DNA from 4 places in the Lysinibacillus sp. FSL L8-0126 genome. Region 2 is predicted to be linked to each of the others. Evidence: riboswitches for the same ligand, from Rfam matches in the RefSeq annotation. Region 2 holds a riboswitch; each other region holds the start of a gene.

Region 1 (4,698 bases), 730 kb from region 2:
CTCGGTTACGCCAGCTTGAATTAATTCATCTGTTGATAATTGCTGATGTGTAGTAGATGCTGGGTGAATAATGAGCGATTTGGCATCCCCTACATTTGCTACATGTGAAAACAGCTTCACGCTATCAATTAGCTTTCGACCAGCCTCACGTCCACCTTTAATGCCAAATGTAAGCACAGAACCGAAGCCATTTTTCAAGTATTTTCTCGCCAAATCATGTGTCGCAAAATCTTCTAGGCCATTATAGTTTACATACTCCACAGATGGGTGGTTTCGTAAATATTCAGCAACCGCCAACGCATTTTCATTGTGTTTAGGGATACGCAAATGAAGCGTTTCTAAACCTTGTAGTAAATTAAACGCTGCGTCAGCACTTAATGTTGGACCGAAGTCACGTAACAACTGTACGCGTAGCTTCGTAGCAAAAGCAGCAGAAGCTGTATCAATTCCGTAACGTAATCCATGGTAAGAAGCATCTGGTTCCGTAAATCCAGGGAATCGTCCACTAGTCCAATCAAACTTACCAGCGTCTACAACAACCCCACCTAAAGTTGTACCATGACCACCTATCCATTTAGTCGCGGAGTGAACAACAATATCTGCACCGTATTCAATTGGTGTGGAACCATAAGGAGAAGCAAATGTACTATCGATAATTAATGGTAAACTGTTAGCATGTGCAATCTTAGCTACTGCTTCAATATCTAAAACTTTTAAACTTGGATTACCATAAATTTCAGCGAAGACAGCTTTCGTTTTATCGGTAATCGCAGCCTTAAAATTCTCTGGGTTTGTTTCATCTACAAAAATTGTTTTAATGCCATACTTCGGTAATGTGTTAGCCAATAAATTATACGTACCACCATATAAAGAACTACCTGCTACTATTTCATCGCCTGCTCCAGCTAGATTTAAAATGGAAAATGCGATAGCTGCTGCACCAGATGAAAGTGCTACTGCTGCTGTTCCACCTTCCAATAAGGCCACACGCTTTTCAAAAACATCCACTGTCGGATTTGTAATCCGTGTGTAAATGTTCCCCGCTTCCTCTAAGGCAAAAAGACGTTGCGCATGAGCAGTGTCCTTAAATACGAAAGCAGTTGAGCGATAGACAGGAACTGTTCTAGAGCCCGTCACTGGGTCTGGCTCTTGACCACCATGTAACAGCAATGTTTCTGGTTTAAAATTTGTCATTGTGTACCTCCAATTATTTTTTTACGATGGTACCGGAGATGAGGAGGATTTATGTGTAGAAAACAAAACCCTCTCCTGTTAAGAAGAGGGTTGCGGTTGCAAGTTTTCCTCCCCTTATCTGCCAGATCCAAGTAAGAATCTGTAGGAATTAGCACCTTAGTAAGTTCATCACTTACTGGTTGCTGGGCATCATAGGGCCTATCCCTCCGCCGCTCTTGATAAGAGTATGAGATTCAATTTCCATCGTTGTAACACAGTATAAACATAGAGTTTTTTTCTGTCAATATGTAAATTTTATTTTTTCCGAAACTTCTGTCAGCTCTTATACGTAATATGAACGCATACACTAATTTAGAAAAAAATTTGAAAGGAGTATTTTTATGGTAAAAGCCGTGATCATTTTTCTCTTAGTTGGATATTTAATTGGCTGTATTCACGGCTCTAAAGTGGCACAATTTTTATCGGGGGTTGATTTAAAAAAAGCTGGCCATGGCAATGCAGGTGCCTCTAATGCTACACTTTCCCTCGGCTGGAAATATGGCGTTTTAGTAGCCCTAATCGATATTGGCAAAGGCGTTGTAGCTATTATCGGTGCACACTTTTATTTAGCAGATGCTCCGCATTTAACCGAAGGAGAAATATGGCTCCTGACCTACATTATTGCTGCAGGGGTTATTTTGGGTCATAATTTCCCATTTTATATGGGCTTCAATGGTGGGAAAGGAACTGCCTCTATTATTGGAATTCTACTTGCTGTAGATTGGAAGATTGGTTTATTTGCACTTATTTTATTTGTCATTTTATCCTTTGCAACTAACTATTTAATTGTCGGTGTTCTAGAGTTTTATCTCGTTTTTTGTACGGCAACATATTTATGGATTCCTGGAATTGGCCCAACTATAATTGCTGTCCTTCTTTTTGGCATAGCTATTATCCTGCACATCGAAAATATCCAACGATTAGTGAAGGGTACAGAGCCTAAAGTAACGTCTGCATTTAAGAAAAAGAAATAATATTACAATGGATATTTTTGTATTTTTTATGACCGTATATTTTCTCTTTATCTACTTATATCGCTGTAAAAAGCAGCTATTCTGCATACTTATTTTTTTACAATAAAATAGACAAGTTCTTATCTTAATAAAACATTTTACTAACCGATGTTATGGATAATAATCGTCATATTTATCGTAGAAAGGATGAGAAAATATGTCTTCACCCAATCAAACAGCTACGAAACGGAATTTAAAGCCACTATGGATTGGCTTGGCCTTTGCTTTACTAATCATCATTACTTTTTTACCTAATAACGGTGACTTACCGATTGCTGGACAACGAGCTTTAGCCATCTTAGCATTCGCAGTCATCCTATGGGTAACAGAGGCCGTGTCCTATCCCGTTAGCTCAGCCATGATCATTGCACTTGTAACTGTTCTACTAGGGCTCGCTCCATCAATGGACGATCCTGCTACAGAATTAGGAACTGCTGGCGCTTTAAAATTATCCTTAAGTGGATTTAGTAATTCCGCTGTCGCATTAGTAGCAGCAGCTCTTTTTTTAGCAGCAGCCATGCAAATTACCAACTTACATAAACGGCTTGCTCTCTGGATCCTTTCACTTGTAGGAACAAAAACAAAAGCTATCGTATTCGGCGCCATTTTAGTTTCTATAGCCCTCGCTTTTTTTGTTCCTTCTGCCACAGCACGTGCAGGCGCAGTCGTACCAATATTGCTAGGGATGGTCGCAGCATTTGGTTTACCACGCGATAGTCGACTCGCCGCTTTACTTGTTATTACTTCGGTACAAGCCGTTTCCATTTGGAATATCGGTATCAAGACAGCAGCAGCTCAAAATATGGTCGCTTTAAACTTTATTCAGGAACAATTTAATGTGGATATCTCCTGGGGTGCTTGGTTGCTCTATGCTGCCCCCTTCTCAATCATTATGTCTGTAGCTCTATTTTTCATTATGATCGCTTTAATTAAGCCTGAGACTAGCAATATCGAAGGTGGTAAAGAGGTCATCAAAAAACAGCTTTCAGAGCTTGGCCCATTGAAGGCTCCTGAAATTCGCTTAATCATAACATCAATCGTTTTGCTATTTTTCTGGGCAACTGAAGGGAAATTGCATCCCTTTGACACAACTACAGTCACAATTATTGCCATCGCTATTTTATTAATGCCTAAAATCGGTGTTTATTCATGGAAGGAAGTTGAACCTCATATCCCGTGGGGGACAATTATCGTCTTTGCCGTAGGTATTATGCTAGGAACCATTTTACTTAAGACGGAAGGTGCATCATGGTTATCCGATAAAGTATTTGGTTCACTTGGGCTAGATACGATGCCAATACTAGCAACCATCGCACTCGTAACATTATTTAATATTTTAATTCATTTAGGCTTTGCAAGTGCAACAAGCTTAGCCTCTGCACTGATACCTGTATTCATCGTACTAGCCTCTACATTAACAACGAATGTTGATCAAGTTGGCTTTGTCATCGTGCAACAATTCGTCATAAGTTTTGGCTTCCTATTACCAATTAGCGCACCACAAAATATGCTTGCCTATGGGACAGGAGCATTTACAACAAAGGATTTCTTGAAATCTGGTATTCCATTAACGATTATCGGCTTCCTTCTAATTCTTCTGTTCTCAGCTACTTATTGGAAATGGATTGGATTATTATAAAACTCTAATATGCTCACAATCAGAACCACCAGTATAACTGGTGGTTTGCTCTGCGCGTGAAACGCTGGGGTACTGGCCCATGTCTAAAGACATTCTGAATGGTCTGCCAACCGCACTCCGTTTTCACACAAACCGCTAAAGCGGCTTACTTATTTTTTCTTTCTCTTGATTTCTTCTCCTGTGAATGGGTCAATGAATTCTTTCATCGTCATTTGATCTTGCAGGATATCTTCTTGTAATTGATTTTTTATATACTCTTGTATCTTTTTCTTATTTCGGCCGACTGTGTCCACATAGTATCCTCGACACCAGAATTGACGATTACCGTATTTATACTTTAAATTTGCATGTCGGTCGAAAATCATTAGACTACTCTTCCCTTTTAAATAACCCATGAACGCAGATACACTCAATTTCGGAGGAATACTTACCAACATATGAATATGGTCAGGACAGGCTGTTGCCTCTATGATTTCTACATCTTTTCTTTCACATAATTGGCGCAATATTCTTCCAACATCTGCTTTAATTTGACCATAAATAATCTGCCTTCTATACTTTGGCGCAAAGACGATATGATACTTACAATTCCACGTTGTATGTGCTAAACTTTTATTATCCATTTATGGTGGCTCCTTTCGTACGAAGTCGGTTGACTAGACCTGACTTTATTGTACGTTTGGAGTTTTTTTATTGTCCATAGCTAAAAGCTTTCCGGAACCCCCTGCATAGCAGGGGGTTTTCAAAGCACACAACAAAAAGCCTTGAAGCACAATTGTCCTTCAAGGCTTTAATGATGGTATTTTATTGTTT
Region 2 (4,698 bases):
TGTTTAAATTTGCCTATATTGGCAAAAAAACATCCCCATTTGTAAAGTGGAGATGTTTTATCATTATTTATAGTGATAGGTGCTTGCTCTAACATGGTTACGTTGAATTTGATTGAACCATGCACGATCCTTTTCTTCTTGCTTTAATGTACCAGCAATGGAGGAGGAGCAGCTCACACAAATTTTAGCTTGTGTAATTTGTCCACATCGTTCACAAGGTGCTCCTAAATTAGGGAAAATGGACTTTTTTAACTTTCCTGCTTTTACCCATTTGTAAAGGAGTTCAGGTGACACTCCTGTTAAAGTGACTATCTCATCGTTTGTTAAGTAGCGATTATTTTTTCTTAATAAAAAATGATGTAACTCTGAAAATATATCCTCTTCTCTCACATCAATTCTTTTATGGAATAGCAACATAACTAGTCCTCTCCTCGTCAAATCAATTAATGATTTCATTAACTGTTATAGGTTGTTCGTCATATTTATAATTTTCCCAACGATTACGCGCAAGCTTTCGATATTTTGGTGATACATTTCGATCGGCAATTAAACGTGAGAATCCTTTTTTAGCTTCTACAATATCACCGAGTCGAAGGCTTAATTCAGCATGTAAAAACTGGATTCTTTCTCCACCCTCCTGATTGGATGCAAAGGATTTACTATAAAAGTCTCTAGCTGCAAAAAGGTAACGCTTTTCGGATTCCTCATCGGTTTTTAAACGATAAAGCCAAGCAATTTTCAAGGCGAAATTCGCCATTAAAAGGGATTCCTCCATGGAAGCACGTGATACCAAATAAGCAAGCTTAAAACTGACAATGGCATCATCGATTGTACGTTCCTGACAAATATCCATCGGCTTCTGGAGCTCTTTAATGTAAATTTCATCAATGAGTTGCATGAAAGGTCCATATGTCCGTGTCATAGACTTATGGTAGGCATAGCCGCAATGGGGACAAACAGCAACCTCATACAGCAAAGGATTTAAGCCATCATAAACAGGCATGAAATCTGTTTGCTCCTCGATGATTTTATATCGATTAGGGCGTACTTTATAAGTTGTAAAATGCTTTTTGCAAAATTTACAATCTACACTACTTTCATAGTAGTAAATGTTAAATGCCATAAGAATCAACTCCTTTGCAGGCTCTAAAATTTTGTTTCTTTTGCTCTATTTATACGTAAATGTTTATCGTTCAATGTATTTAAGTAGATATCTTTTATTTTAACAATTCTGTGTTCTTTGGTATACTCCTTTAGAATTATTAAAATAAAAATATTCATCTGTTTTATAGTTAATTGTCATTAAATCTATGCTTGTAATAGTATTTATCGGTGCTGTTAATGTAAGTTATAGAGTTTGCTGAAAGTTTGTCAAAATACTTTCATACTTTTCATTAAGTATAAGGAATGAATTAAATGTTTGTGATTCTAAAGTACTGTTTTATAAAGGCGGCTTAAGATGAATTATAATATCATATTTTTTGATATGGATGGAACACTGATTAATTACGAGGATGGCTGTGTGGAAGAAAGCACAAAGAAGGCCATTCAACTTTTGCAGGAGAGAGGAATTCACCTTGTAGCGGCTACAGGAAGACCTTTATCGATGTGTCAGGAGATACAAGCGCTAGGGATTGAAACCTTTATTACAGCAAATGGGGCATATGTGAAACACAAGGATTTAATCATACATAAAACACCTATTGCTAAAGATATTGTTCAAAATGTACAAGCTTTTGCACGTGAACAGCAGCATAGCCTCACATTTTTTACAGAGCAACTATCGATGAATGGCATTCAGCATCCAGCTGCTTTCAATGCGATGCAGGCAACTCTATCTTTACGAAATTTTCCGGTTGTGAATGAAAAAATTGTGGATGAAGAAGTTTTTCTCATGTGTCTATATGCAGATGAGGAGGCTGAAAAAAGATATGCTAGCCAATTTCCGCATATATTTTGGCAGCGATAGCATCCTTATATTGTGAATGTATTACAGCAGGATGTTGCCAAATCGATAGCTGTTGAAGCGGTACTAGACCATTTTAACATTGGTCCTGAGAATGCTATTGCTTTTGGAGGTGGGGATAATGATATTGATATGTTAGAGCATGTAGGGCTAGGTATCGCTATGGGAAATGGTAGCGCAGCTCTAAAAGCAGTTGCGAATTTTGTTACAAAGAGTTCCACTGAAGGTGGTATTGACTTTGCTTTACGGCAGTTTCAAATGATATAAAGCTGCTGAAGGTCTTAAAGTCGATGCTTCAGGTTCTCTTAGATCTATTGAAGGAACTTGTTAATCAATGCGTTTTAATAAATTTTGGGTGGGGTGTTATATGGCACATCATGTGCAATCTCTAATTGAACATTACGGGTATTTGGGTATTATCGTGATCCTAATTGGAGGAATTGTTGGGTTGCCACTACCTGATGAGGTCTTTCTAACATATGTTGGCTACAGTGTTTATATAGAAAGCCTTGAACACATTCCCGCTTTAGTAAGTGCAATGATTGGTGCAGTTGGCGGTATTACCTTAAGCTACTATATCGGCTATCGTTTTGGCTTACCATTATTGCAGAAATATGGACCCAAAATTCATATTACGGAGCAAAAAATTGATTTTACAAAACAACTGTTTACTAAAATTGGGCCAACTTTATTATTAATAGGCTATTTTATACCTGGTGTACGGCATCTGACAGCCTATATTGCGGCAATTAATAATTATCCATATAGAAAGTTTGCTTTTTTTGCCTATACAGGGGCATTTATCTGGACTTTCACATTTATAACGTTAGGGAGGATGCTTGGGGAGAAGTGGCGGTTTGTTGGTTATTATTTATCCCATTATAGTATTTATCTTATCCTATTGTTTGGCCTCGTAATGCTCATCGTTTACTATCTATTCAAAAAAAGAAATATACGAAAATAAAGGTCTGTATGATTCAACATATGAATCGTACAGACCTTTGTGTTATGGCAAAATAGCAAATGAGCGTACAGGGAATCCAGATGCCTTTTCAGGCTTAGGGACGATATTGAAGATAATTGCCCCCTTCGCAGGTAGCTTGTCCAAGTTCGTCATCAACTCAATTTGATAGATGTTTTGTTCAAGCACGAAGTATTCGCCATCTAGCTTACCATTTTTGTGAAAATCAGCGGCTGAATCAGTATCAAATGTTTCATGGCCAAGTGCACTTATTTGACGTTCCTTCAATAAAAATTGTAATGCCTCTAAGCCCCAGCCTGGTATATGGTTATGTCCATCCATATCTTGGTTACTAAATGCCTCTTTATCTGGCCAGCGCTTACTCCAATCTGTACGTAGCGCTACAAAGGTACCTGCTTCAATTACTCCATGTTGTGCTTCAAAATCAAAAATATCTTGCACACTTAGCGAGAAGTCATGATTGTTAGCAGCTTCTCGTGATTTATCAATGACGACAAGAGGAAGAACTAGTTCTTTTAGTTCTAATTCTTCTAGATAGCGGGAGTCTCGCACAAAATGAATGGGTGGGTCGATATGTGTGCCATATTGTCCTGGGAACGTGAATTGTTGTGCGAAGAACCCGTCATCATGAGAGAATAATGTTTCAAATTTAGCATCTTCAAACATAAAAAAATGTGGGGAATTAGGGCCGAATGTATGTGTTAAATCAACCCATTGTTTTGATTTTAATAATTGTAATGCTTGTAAAAGTTGGTTTGACATTGATTTCACTGCTTTCTGTTAAAATTAGTAGAACATAAAAAAGAGTCCCCTTAGAAGAGGACTCCAGAATAAGCAACGGTAGTTCTTCTTCTCATCTTTCAGGCTTAAAATTTTGCCAATTGGAATTAGCACCATACTGTTGAGCTGGTTGCTGAGACTTCATCGGGCCAATCCCTCCGTCTCTCTCGATAAGAAAAGTGATATAAGAATTTTCAGAAATAATAATAAAAACACTTTAGCATAGAATTTTATAGTTTACAAGTTCGATAGAGATATAAGGGTAAATTTTTTTACCAACTTAAATTTATGGTTATGCCACAACAACCATTATCCATAAGACGTATTCTGAAATTGTCTGGTGTATAATTTGCATCAAATTTCATCGTAATGCCTGTTGATGTGATTAATTTATCAACCTCTGTTTTATTTGAAAGCTGTGCAGCATTCATTAGATCATGTGCAAATTGTTGAGAGCTATCAATTTTATCCGTAAGCAATTGAGCCTGTTGCATGATCGCCTTTATCCGTGTAGCTGACATTTTTAATTTATGTGTGTCGACAGGTGGAAAGGGGGTAGTGTTCGGCATTGCCAAATGTTGAGGAATAGGTCTAACGGCAAGCTGCTGGGCAAGTGGCGACGTTGGGTAATGATAAGGATGAACAAAGTACGGATAAGGATTGTAATACAATGTAATTCCTCCTATCCTATAGCTGATATCTTATCTTATGTAGCTAAACGTCTTTAGGTGTTATTTTGCAGTGCAATGTCTGTCCTAATCATTTAAAAAGGAAGCCAAAGTGAGCTTCCTCTTTTAGCCGAGAACATGTAAGACATCATCAATTTTTTTACTATGAGACAGAATACCGTAATTCATCCATGTTAAAAAATCCACTTCATATACACAGTTGGTTTTAACTGCAGCTAGATTTTTCCACATAGAAGTTTTTAAAATCGTACGCTCCTCGTTCTCGTAAATGGAATGTTGTT
Region 3 (4,698 bases), 2.1 Mb from region 2:
AGAAATTGTTCGTATTATGGATCATCAATTTCCAGGGATACAAGTAGAGTTACGAGAGGGAGATTATTACGAAATTGAACAATGGCTGCTAAGTGGGGAAGTCGAAGTAGGATTCTTGAATGGTCAAAAATCAGAGCAATATCAATTTATGGAATTACAACAAGACCCTTTATTATGTATTGTTTCAGATAAAAGCCCTTTATTTCATAAGACAGAAATTGATATTGTTGACCTAGAAGATATGCCTTTTATCATGACTTCCTATAAAGGGACAAATGATGTAAAGGTACTGTTGGAGCAATATCATGTAAAGCCCCATATTCGCTTTGAGCTTTCTGAGGAGGTAGGGATTCTTTCAATGATTTCCCATCATTTGGGCATTAGTATTTTGCCTCAATTGGTCATTCAACATTTACCATCAACGTTAAAAGCAATCCCGCTAAAGCAAGGAGGCTACCGTACCATTGGAATTGCGATGAAGCACCATGCTTCCCCTGTTACCAAGAAATTTGCGGAAATATTAAGTGCTTGGTTAAAAGAGCAAAATAGTACGCTATGATTGTGGCTATTGAAGCACATCCTTACATTACGTTAAAATAGTATTTGTATATATTGTAGAAAATAGGTGAGTGTATGGGGACATTACAAGGCAAAACCGTACTCATTACAAGTGGGGGAACACTTGAAAAATGGGATCGTGTACGAGGGCACACGAATTTATCAAAAGGGACAATGGGCTGTTATTTAGCAGAGGCCGCATTGGCTAAGGGTGCGAATGTAATATATATGCATGGCTACTTTGCACAGCTTCCAGCAAACCACGACAAAATGACATTGGTAAAATTTGAAGGTATTGAGGATTTAGGAGAAAAGGTACGTCATGCGGTTCAGCTACAACAAGTCGATATTGTTATTATGGCTGCTGCTGGCTCCGATTGGGTTATTGACAAGGTTTATGATCAATCCGGTAATTTAATGGAGGAAGCGGGGAAAATGCCTTCTGACGAACCACCTATTATCCATTTTAAAAAGGCACCAAAAGTATTAGGGCAAATCAAGGGCTGGCAACCGAATGTAACGCTAGTGGGCTTTAAGCTAGAAGCTACAAATGATGAGGATTTTTTACTCGCTCGTGCAAGACTGCGTATGGAAGCCGCGCATGCTCAATTTATGGTTGCAAATAGCTCGCAGTCTTTATATGGCGGAGATGAGCCTCATTGGATCGTGCCTGCTGAGGGACAACCAATTAAGGTGATGGGCAAGCAACAGACAGCACAAACTTTAATGGAATGTTTGCATAGGGAATAACGTGATGAACTGTGGAGAAGGTCATACTTCTACACAGTTTTTTCTTTGCCATTGTGGTTAGATAGACTGACATAGCATACAATACGATAGGATTATGAGTGAATTATAACAGAGAGGATGCTATTACAAAGTATTCAACTAGGTTTTCTAATATTTTATATTGACATTCGGATAACAGAATTATAGAATTATTTTCAAGAAACGCAGTACTCTTATCAAGAGAGGTGGAGGGACTTGGCCCCATGAAGCCTCGGCAACCGAGAAGATAGGTGCCAAATCCAACAGATGGTGTCTGAGAGATAGGAGGGGCTATCAATCGGTTTGATGCGTTGGCCTCTTTTGTACAACTAGGAGAATAAAGAGGGGGTGTATCGTATGGCTCAATCGGCAAAGGTAGATGATAAAAAATTAGAGGCAATTGCTAAGGCAATTCAAAATCTTGAATTTGGTGAAGTGAATATTACGATTCAAGATGGTGTGATTGTGCAAATTAATAGGCTTGAAAAGCAGAGATTTCCACAGAAGAAATAATGCTCATTTCAGTTGAACGATGTGAAAAGGCCACCAATAAGCATGGTTTCCATTGCTTACAAGTGGCTCTTTTTTATGGAAATTAGCTATAAAAGCTTTTTGGAATTGGACCGATATGACGACGATGATAGAGAAGGGGTTCTTTTTGAGAATTTGTAATGTCTAGCACTTGCCCAATAAAAATAGTATGATCGCCTGCATCTATTTGCTGAAATGATTTACATTGTAAAATAGCTGCTGTATCATGTAAAATCGGTAGCCCAAAAGTAGAAGTAGACCATTTAGCTTGAGCAAAGCGATCCGGGACTTTACTTGCAAATAATGTACATAAATGCTCTTGATTACTCGCTAAAATATTGACAGCGAATTTTTCCGCACCCATAAAGTAAGAATGGAGCTGAGATTTTTTATCAAGTGACCATAAAATAAGTAGTGGGTCAATGGAAACAGATGCAAAAGAATTGACTGTTAAGCCAATTGGATTCGTTTCATGACATGCTGTCACAACCGTTACACCTGTAGGATAGTTACCTAATGCCAATTTAAAAGCAGCTACTTGATCTGTCATTCAAATCACCTCTTTATAGTTAGTCATAAATTAGTTAACGGAGTTAGTAGGTAAATTGCACTTTTTTTCATACCATATAGTAACTCCTTTTCTTAAGTAAATTTTAAATCAATTAAACATCCAGGTAAAGCTAATGGGGGAAAGAAAGGGGAATTGCCATGACTTTATATTTTGATCATCTGGTACATCAAGTAGAATCACCAGAAAATATAAAGGTTTTCTTCAATAAACGAAATGTCCGTACAGTGAACGGTGGTCAACACACGATGTGGGGGACTTATAATACGCTAAGCTATTTTGGCTTAAGCTATATTGAACAAATCGCTATTTATGATCGTGATTTATTTGAGCAAGCGGCTTTGTACCCTTATTCCCTACATTATACGTTTAAACGTGATCGTGAGCGCCAAGGATTTTCACGAATTGCCTTGCGCACCAAAAATATTGAAGACGAGGGTCAACGATTGCGTGCATTGGGCTTTGAAGTATATGGTCCCGATGCTTGTAGCCGAACAAGACCAGATGGCACGACACTAGAATGGAAGCTATTGCATTTTGGCATGCCCAACCTTTCATTGGATTTTCCATTCTTAATTGAATGGGCAGATGAAGATGAGGAACGTTTGGCACAATTAAAAGCTAGTGGTGCAATCGATGAAAACCAAGCCATCACAATGGAATCTATTCAGTTTTTTGTCAAGGATGTGGAGGAGACGGTTCAGCTTTGGCAAAAGGTATTACAGCTACCCGATTCCGAGCAGCATGAGCAATTTGTGTCACTACAGCTACCAAATATGCGCTTGGATTTTTATGAGGAGGCGGCAGCATCTGCCATGACGCTAGGGCATTTAAAGGAAGGACCCATCGGTGTAACATTGAAAGATCCACACCGAACAAAGGAAACATTAGTTTGTCCAGGTGCTTTTTATTGGATTAATAGATAAATTAAAAATCCACTTCAACAGTTGAAGTGGATTTTTATGTGCAAACATGTCAAAAAGCGGATTGAGCACTATTCATCTACCTCATCCACTTTCAATTTTGGAGCTTATAATTTTACAACATTTGATGCCTGGGGTCCTCGATTGCCTTCCACAACATCAAATGACACCTTCTGACCTTCTTCAAGTGTACGGAAGCCTTCCTCCTGGATGCCCGTAAAATGTACAAATACATCTTCTCCATCATCACATTCAATAAAGCCATAACCCTTTTCATTATTGAACCACTTTACGATCCCCTGTTGCATAAGCATTCGCCTCCAATGCGCTTGAATGTAAAATAAAGTTAACTAAGTTGTGCTATCATTGAGAAAATGTGAAAAATTGCATTTTCTCTTAGAACATACATGAATTGAACAAAGATGTCAATTGATTGTCGAAATGCTTGTGTATCTGGCTTTCTTTTTTTTCACAATTAAGACTATAATGGAAATGAACAACATAGAAAGTAGGATGCCAAATGACAACGAAAAATCAACCATTATCAGATTTAGAAATCGCTAGTCAAGCAGTAATCAAACCGATTACGGAAATTGCCAATGCTGCGGGTATTCCAGAGGATGCTCTTGAGCAGTATGGACGCTACAAAGCAAAAATTGATCCTTTAAAAATTACAGCTCAGGGTGAGGACGCAAAGGTTGTGCTAGTTTCAGCTATTAGTCCGACACCAGCAGGTGAAGGGAAGTCGACGGTTACTGTAGGACTAGCAGATGCTCTTCATCAATTAAATAAGAAAGTAATGGTCGCTTTACGGGAACCTTCATTGGGTCCAGTTATGGGCGTAAAAGGCGGGGCAACTGGCGGCGGCTACGCACAGGTTGTACCAATGGAGGATATTAATTTACATTTCACTGGTGACCTTCATGCGATTACAACAGCCAACAATGCTTTATCCGCATTCATTGATAATCATATCCATCAAGGAAATGCATTAAACATTGATCCACGACGCATTATTTGGAAGCGTGTGATGGACTTAAATGATCGTGCCCTTCGTAAAGTGGTTGTGGGATTAGGTGGCCCTGTTCAGGGCATGCCGCGCGAGGACGGCTTTGATATTACAGTGGCCTCCGAAATTATGGCGGTGTTCTGTTTAGCGACAAGTATTGAGGATTTACGTGAACGCATAGCTAGCATTGTGGTTGGCTATACATTTGAGCGTGAGCCTGTCTTTGTACGTGATTTACAAGTAGAAGGTGCCTTAACATTATTATTGAAAGATGCCTTCAAGCCAAACTTAGTTCAAACATTAGAAGGAACACCAGCTATTATACATGGTGGTCCATTTGC
Region 4 (4,698 bases), 830 kb from region 2:
AATCAACGCAGCTACAGCAAAAATAACTGCAAACCATTTTTGACCCATTCCCTTTTCTATGTAAAAGGCTGGTCCACCACGATATTCCGTATCTTTTTCTTCTTTATAGATTTGTGCTAATGTTGACTCTACATATGCGGTAGCCGCACCAATGAAAGCGATTGCCCACATCCAAAAGACAGCACCAGGTCCCCCCATCCCAATTGCAGTTGCAGTACCAGCAATATTACCAGTACCTACACGGCCTGATAATGCAATCGACATTGCTTGGAAAGATGAAATCCCCTTTTCCGATTTCTCCCCTTTAAACATTAAAACAAACATGTCTTTAATGTGTCTAACTTGTAGAAATCTTGTGATGATTGAGAAAAAAAGTCCAATCAATAAAATACCATAAATAAACCACGGACCCCATAAAATGCCATTCAACTTACCAACGATTACCTCCATTATACCCCTCCAATTTGAAAATACCATACTTTAAGTCATTATAGTATTACACTTTTCTGAAAATTACAACATTATATTTAAGTAACAATATTTAAGTAAGTCTTCTAGTAAATGGAAGGGATAAAACCTATTTAATGATATAACCGATTCTTCGAAGAGCATTATTAATAAAATCACGAATATACATAAAAATCTCTTCTCGTTCTACTTCGTGAAATAAATTGTGATAGCAATTTGCCCATTCTTTAAATTGAAACTCTGTAAACTCTTGTTGATGGAGCCAATTTCGAGTTTGTCGTGTTTCCGTAATTTTATCTTTCTCAGCTGTCATAATGAGCATAGGCATATTCGGAAATTCACCTTTTGGAAGCATCACTAAATTTTTCATCATCTGCTGAAGCTCTCGATACCATTTCACTGAAACGACTGACATGAATGGTACCTCATCTTTCATTTCGTCCCTACCTTCAACATTGCGTGTAAGGTTCTCATATGAAATATTGTGAGTCATTTTAACATTTGCAGTCAATGCACTTAGACTCGTTAAAGCATTTGATAATTTACCTGGTAAAAGCTTTAATTGCAGCCACGGTGATGTCAAAATAATCCCTGCACATTCATATTGCTTCTTTTGCATTGTGTGAAGAACTAACGTTGCTCCAAGCCCATGTCCTATTACAAAAGTTGGTAAATTATATGAAAAAGCATTCTCAATCAGATTTCTTGTATATTTATTGTACAATTTGAAGTCCTCATCATGGACACGAGCAAACCTTGCATTCACGCCATGATTAGGTAAATCTCCCATGACTATGTGGAAGCCTTCCAATCTTAATTTCTCTATCAGCCATGCATACCATCGGTGATTTTCATATGCACCATGAACTATAGCAATCACAGCCTTTGCTTGTCCTTCAGCTTCCCATTTCCACATTCACATAGTCCTCCTAAAAAATAATTACACATTGATTATATCGAAATAAATAGCTCATTTTAATTTTATATTTCCATAAAGTTGCGTATTTGATACGATAATACTACATTATAGAAAGAATTGAGGCGATTTTCATGATTTATCCATTTAAAGATAAAATGCCAAAGATCGATCCATCTGTCTTCATTGCTGATTACGCAACTGTTACGGGCGACGTAACAATTGGTGCTGAAACAACCATTTGGTTTAATACGGTCATTCGTGGTGATGTTTCCCCAACCATTATTGGGAAACGTGTCAGTATCCAAGATCTTTGTTGCTTACATCAAAGCCCAAAATTTCCGCTAATTATTGAAGATGAGGTAACAGTTGGACACCAAGTCACTTTACATAGCTGTACAATTCGCAAAAATGCTTTAATTGGTATGGGCTCCATTATATTAGACGGGGCAGAGATTGGAGAGGGTGCATTTATTGGGGCAGGAAGCCTAGTACCTCCTGGTAAAGTCATTCCTCCGAATAGTTTAGCATTAGGTCGTCCGGCAAAAGTAGTCCGTGAATTAAATGCAGAAGATAAAGAGGATATGGAACGTATCGTGCGCGAATATGCAGAAAAAGGACAATATTATAAATCCCTTCAGAAGTAAACAATATACACAAAAATTCAATATTAACGAAAAAAATACCTCGCATTTCCGTGTAACCAAAATGTTCACGGATCGTAGCGAGGGATTTTTTGTAAAACAAAGGGGACAATATTGCCCCTTTCCTTTTTAATACATTAGAATAATTTTCTAATGTCTTCATTACTTTAGCTCAATAGTTTATAGATGTGCCTTTTCTCGTAGAGCATCTGCTTTATCGATTTGTTCCCATGGTACATTTAAATCTGTACGACCAAAATGACCATAAGCTGCCGTTTGTTTATAAATCGGACGACGTAAATCTAGCATTTTAATAATACCTGCTGGACGTAAATCAAATAGCTCACGTACCCACTCTACGATTGCGCTTTCTTTCACTTTACCTGTACCAAATGTGTCAACCGCAATGGAAACTGGTTGAGCCACACCAATCGCATAGGCAAGTTGTACCTCAGCGCGTTCTGCCAAGCCAGCTGCTACAATGTTTTTTGCTACATAACGTGCCGCATAAGCCGCTGAACGGTCTACCTTTGTTGCATCCTTACCAGAGAATGCGCCACCACCGTGACGTGCATAACCACCGTATGTATCAACAATGATTTTACGTCCTGTTAAACCAGCGTCCCCTTTAGGTCCACCGATAACAAAACGGCCAGTCGGGTTAATAAAGTATTTCGTGTTTGCATCTAATAATTCACTTGGCACAACGGGTGCAATAACAAATTCTTTCAGATCAGCTTGAATTTGTTCAAGTGTTGCTTCTTCATCATGTTGTGTTGAAATAACAATTGTATCCACTCGCACAGGTACATTATTGTCATCATATTCAATCGTTACTTGTGTTTTTCCATCAGGACGTAAATACGCTAATTCACCTGATTTACGAACTTCTGTTAATCGGCGTGCTAATTTATGTGCTAAGCTGATTGGCAATGGCATTAGTTCAGGTGTTTCATTACATGCATAACCAAACATTAGACCTTGGTCACCAGCACCAATTGCTTCAATATCAGCATCTGTCATAGAGCCTTCACGAGCCTCTAAAGCTTGGTCAACACCTTGTGCAATATCAGGCGATTGTTCGCCAATAGCTACAAGCACCGCTAGATTTTCAGCATCAAAGCCATATTTACCACGTGTATAGCCAATTTCTGCTACAGTATCACGAACGATACCTTTAATATCAACGTAAGTAGAAGTAGTTATTTCTCCTGCTACTAATACTAATCCTGTTGTGACAGTTGTTTCACACGCTACACGTGCATTTGGATCTTCTGCTAAAATAGCATCTAAAATGGCATCCGAGATTTGATCACAAATCTTATCTGGATGTCCTTCTGTTACACTCTCTGATGTAAACAGTCGACGGTTTGTCATTTGGTTTTCCTCCTATTACTCTTACAAAAAGTAGTTGTGTATGAATACGGTACTCATTACCCATGTCAAGTCCGCTCCTAAGGATTGAACTCTCAAGCCGTTACTGCTGCTTTTAACACGAGGATTTCGAAAGATCTGTCATTATAATAAGGAAAGAACTACATATACTTACCTTTACATTCTTTTTTAGCAATAAAAAAATCCTTTACTCACGTTACTGCACATGAGGAAAGGAATAATGACTTCGTAACCTTTCACTCTTATCGTTCAAGGGATGTTCCCTTGCATCAGGTTGGCACCAACGCATGCTGTGAAATAAAACATGCAGGTTGCCGGGTTTCACAGGGCCTGACCCTCCACCAGCTCGGGATAAGAGTATCCGTTCATTTTCATGTTACTGAAAAGGTTGAACGTTGTCAAATATTTTCTTATGTATTACTGTATAGAAAGGAAGGAACTGATTACACAAAAACTTTTCATACTTGGATGATGATGTAAATAGAAGCAAATTAATCCCTACAACATACCTAGCTACTTGTGGTAACATATGTGTGGCTCAATTTTTGCGCCTAATTACAGTAGGATTGATCGGATTCTACTCGAAAAACATTATTTTTTGTCAGTTTATTGAAAAGTGATAAAAACTCTAAAATAATTTCTTAATTAGTATAGATTATTTAAGCAATTGTGTTATACTATTTTTGAAATTAAGAAAAAATCCCTCTAAATCAAGGGAATACTATAAAAAAGGATGGTATTTAATCGATGAATTCAGTAGAAATTGCAAACGAACTGAAGGAATTATTAAACGGCGGTAACATTAATGTTCAACTTTCAGTACCACAATTAGCAGAAAAAGCTACATCTCGTGGTGAAGCAATGTTAACAGTAGATGGCGCAGTTCGTGCAGAAACTGGCAAATACACTGGTCGTTCACCTAAAGATAAATATACGGTAGAAGAAGAAAGCACAAAAGATCAAATTGACTGGGGTAAAGTCAACCAACCGATTTCTTCTGAAGTGTTCGATAACTTATATGTAAAAGTAATAAAATATTTAAAAGAACGTGACGAGTTATTCGTATTTAAAGGCTTCGCAGGTGCTGACAAAGATTCACAATTAAGCATCCAAGTAATTAATGAATACGCTTGGCACAACCTTTTTGCTCATCAATTATTTATCCGTCCAACTGAAGAAGAATTAGCTTCTCATGTTGCAGACTTCACTGTCATCTCTGCTCCTAACTTTAAAGCAGACCCTGCAGTTGATGGTACTGCTTCTGAAACTTTCATC

Evidence for each region. Region 2 has a riboswitch for S-adenosylmethionine ahead of MHI34_RS08820 (cyclase family protein). Riboswitches for the same ligand answer to the same signal wherever they lie in the genome.
Region 1: another riboswitch for S-adenosylmethionine. It lies ahead of MHI34_RS05065 (O-acetylhomoserine aminocarboxypropyltransferase/cysteine synthase family protein); the one in region 2 lies ahead of MHI34_RS08820 (cyclase family protein).
Region 3: another riboswitch for S-adenosylmethionine. It lies ahead of MHI34_RS21640 (YezD family protein); the one in region 2 lies ahead of MHI34_RS08820 (cyclase family protein).
Region 4: another riboswitch for S-adenosylmethionine. It lies ahead of metK (methionine adenosyltransferase); the one in region 2 lies ahead of MHI34_RS08820 (cyclase family protein).

Annotation. Positions count from the first base shown of each region.
Region 1 covers NZ_CP152028.1:1,078,190-1,082,887, forward strand. The annotation lists gene MHI34_RS05065 (O-acetylhomoserine aminocarboxypropyltransferase/cysteine synthase family protein) at 1-1,194, opposite strand, end outside; SAM riboswitch class I at 1,306-1,419, opposite strand; gene MHI34_RS05070 (glycerol-3-phosphate acyltransferase) at 1,575-2,207, shown strand; gene MHI34_RS05075 (DASS family sodium-coupled anion symporter) at 2,404-3,885, shown strand; gene tnpA (IS200/IS605 family transposase) at 4,035-4,508, opposite strand; gene MHI34_RS05085 (succinate CoA transferase) at 4,690-4,698, opposite strand, start outside.
Region 2 covers NZ_CP152028.1:1,807,744-1,812,441, forward strand. The annotation lists gene MHI34_RS08800 (hypothetical protein) at 64-417, opposite strand; gene MHI34_RS08805 (DUF2225 domain-containing protein) at 440-1,123, opposite strand; partial or broken gene MHI34_RS08810 (Cof-type HAD-IIB family hydrolase) at 1,460-2,233, shown strand; gene MHI34_RS08815 (DedA family protein) at 2,334-2,930, shown strand; gene MHI34_RS08820 (cyclase family protein) at 2,973-3,710, opposite strand; SAM riboswitch class I at 3,799-3,905, opposite strand; gene MHI34_RS08825 (hypothetical protein) at 4,001-4,399, opposite strand; gene MHI34_RS08830 (helix-turn-helix domain-containing protein) at 4,523-4,698, opposite strand, start outside.
Region 3 covers NZ_CP152028.1:4,444,667-4,449,364, reverse strand. The annotation lists gene MHI34_RS21650 (LysR family transcriptional regulator) at 1-559, shown strand, start outside; gene MHI34_RS21645 (phosphopantothenoylcysteine decarboxylase) at 634-1,308, shown strand; SAM riboswitch class I at 1,518-1,614, shown strand; gene MHI34_RS21640 (YezD family protein) at 1,684-1,839, shown strand; gene MHI34_RS21635 (flavin reductase family protein) at 1,922-2,407, opposite strand; gene MHI34_RS21630 (VOC family protein) at 2,566-3,351, shown strand; gene MHI34_RS21625 (cold-shock protein) at 3,456-3,656, opposite strand; gene MHI34_RS21620 (formate--tetrahydrofolate ligase) at 3,869-4,698, shown strand, end outside.
Region 4 covers NZ_CP152028.1:2,639,617-2,644,314, reverse strand. The annotation lists gene MHI34_RS13085 (alanine/glycine:cation symporter family protein) at 1-450, opposite strand, end outside; gene MHI34_RS13080 (alpha/beta hydrolase) at 578-1,384, opposite strand; gene MHI34_RS13075 (gamma carbonic anhydrase family protein) at 1,519-2,031, shown strand; gene metK (methionine adenosyltransferase) at 2,209-3,405, opposite strand; SAM riboswitch class I at 3,663-3,781, opposite strand; gene pckA (phosphoenolpyruvate carboxykinase (ATP)) at 4,171-4,698, shown strand, end outside.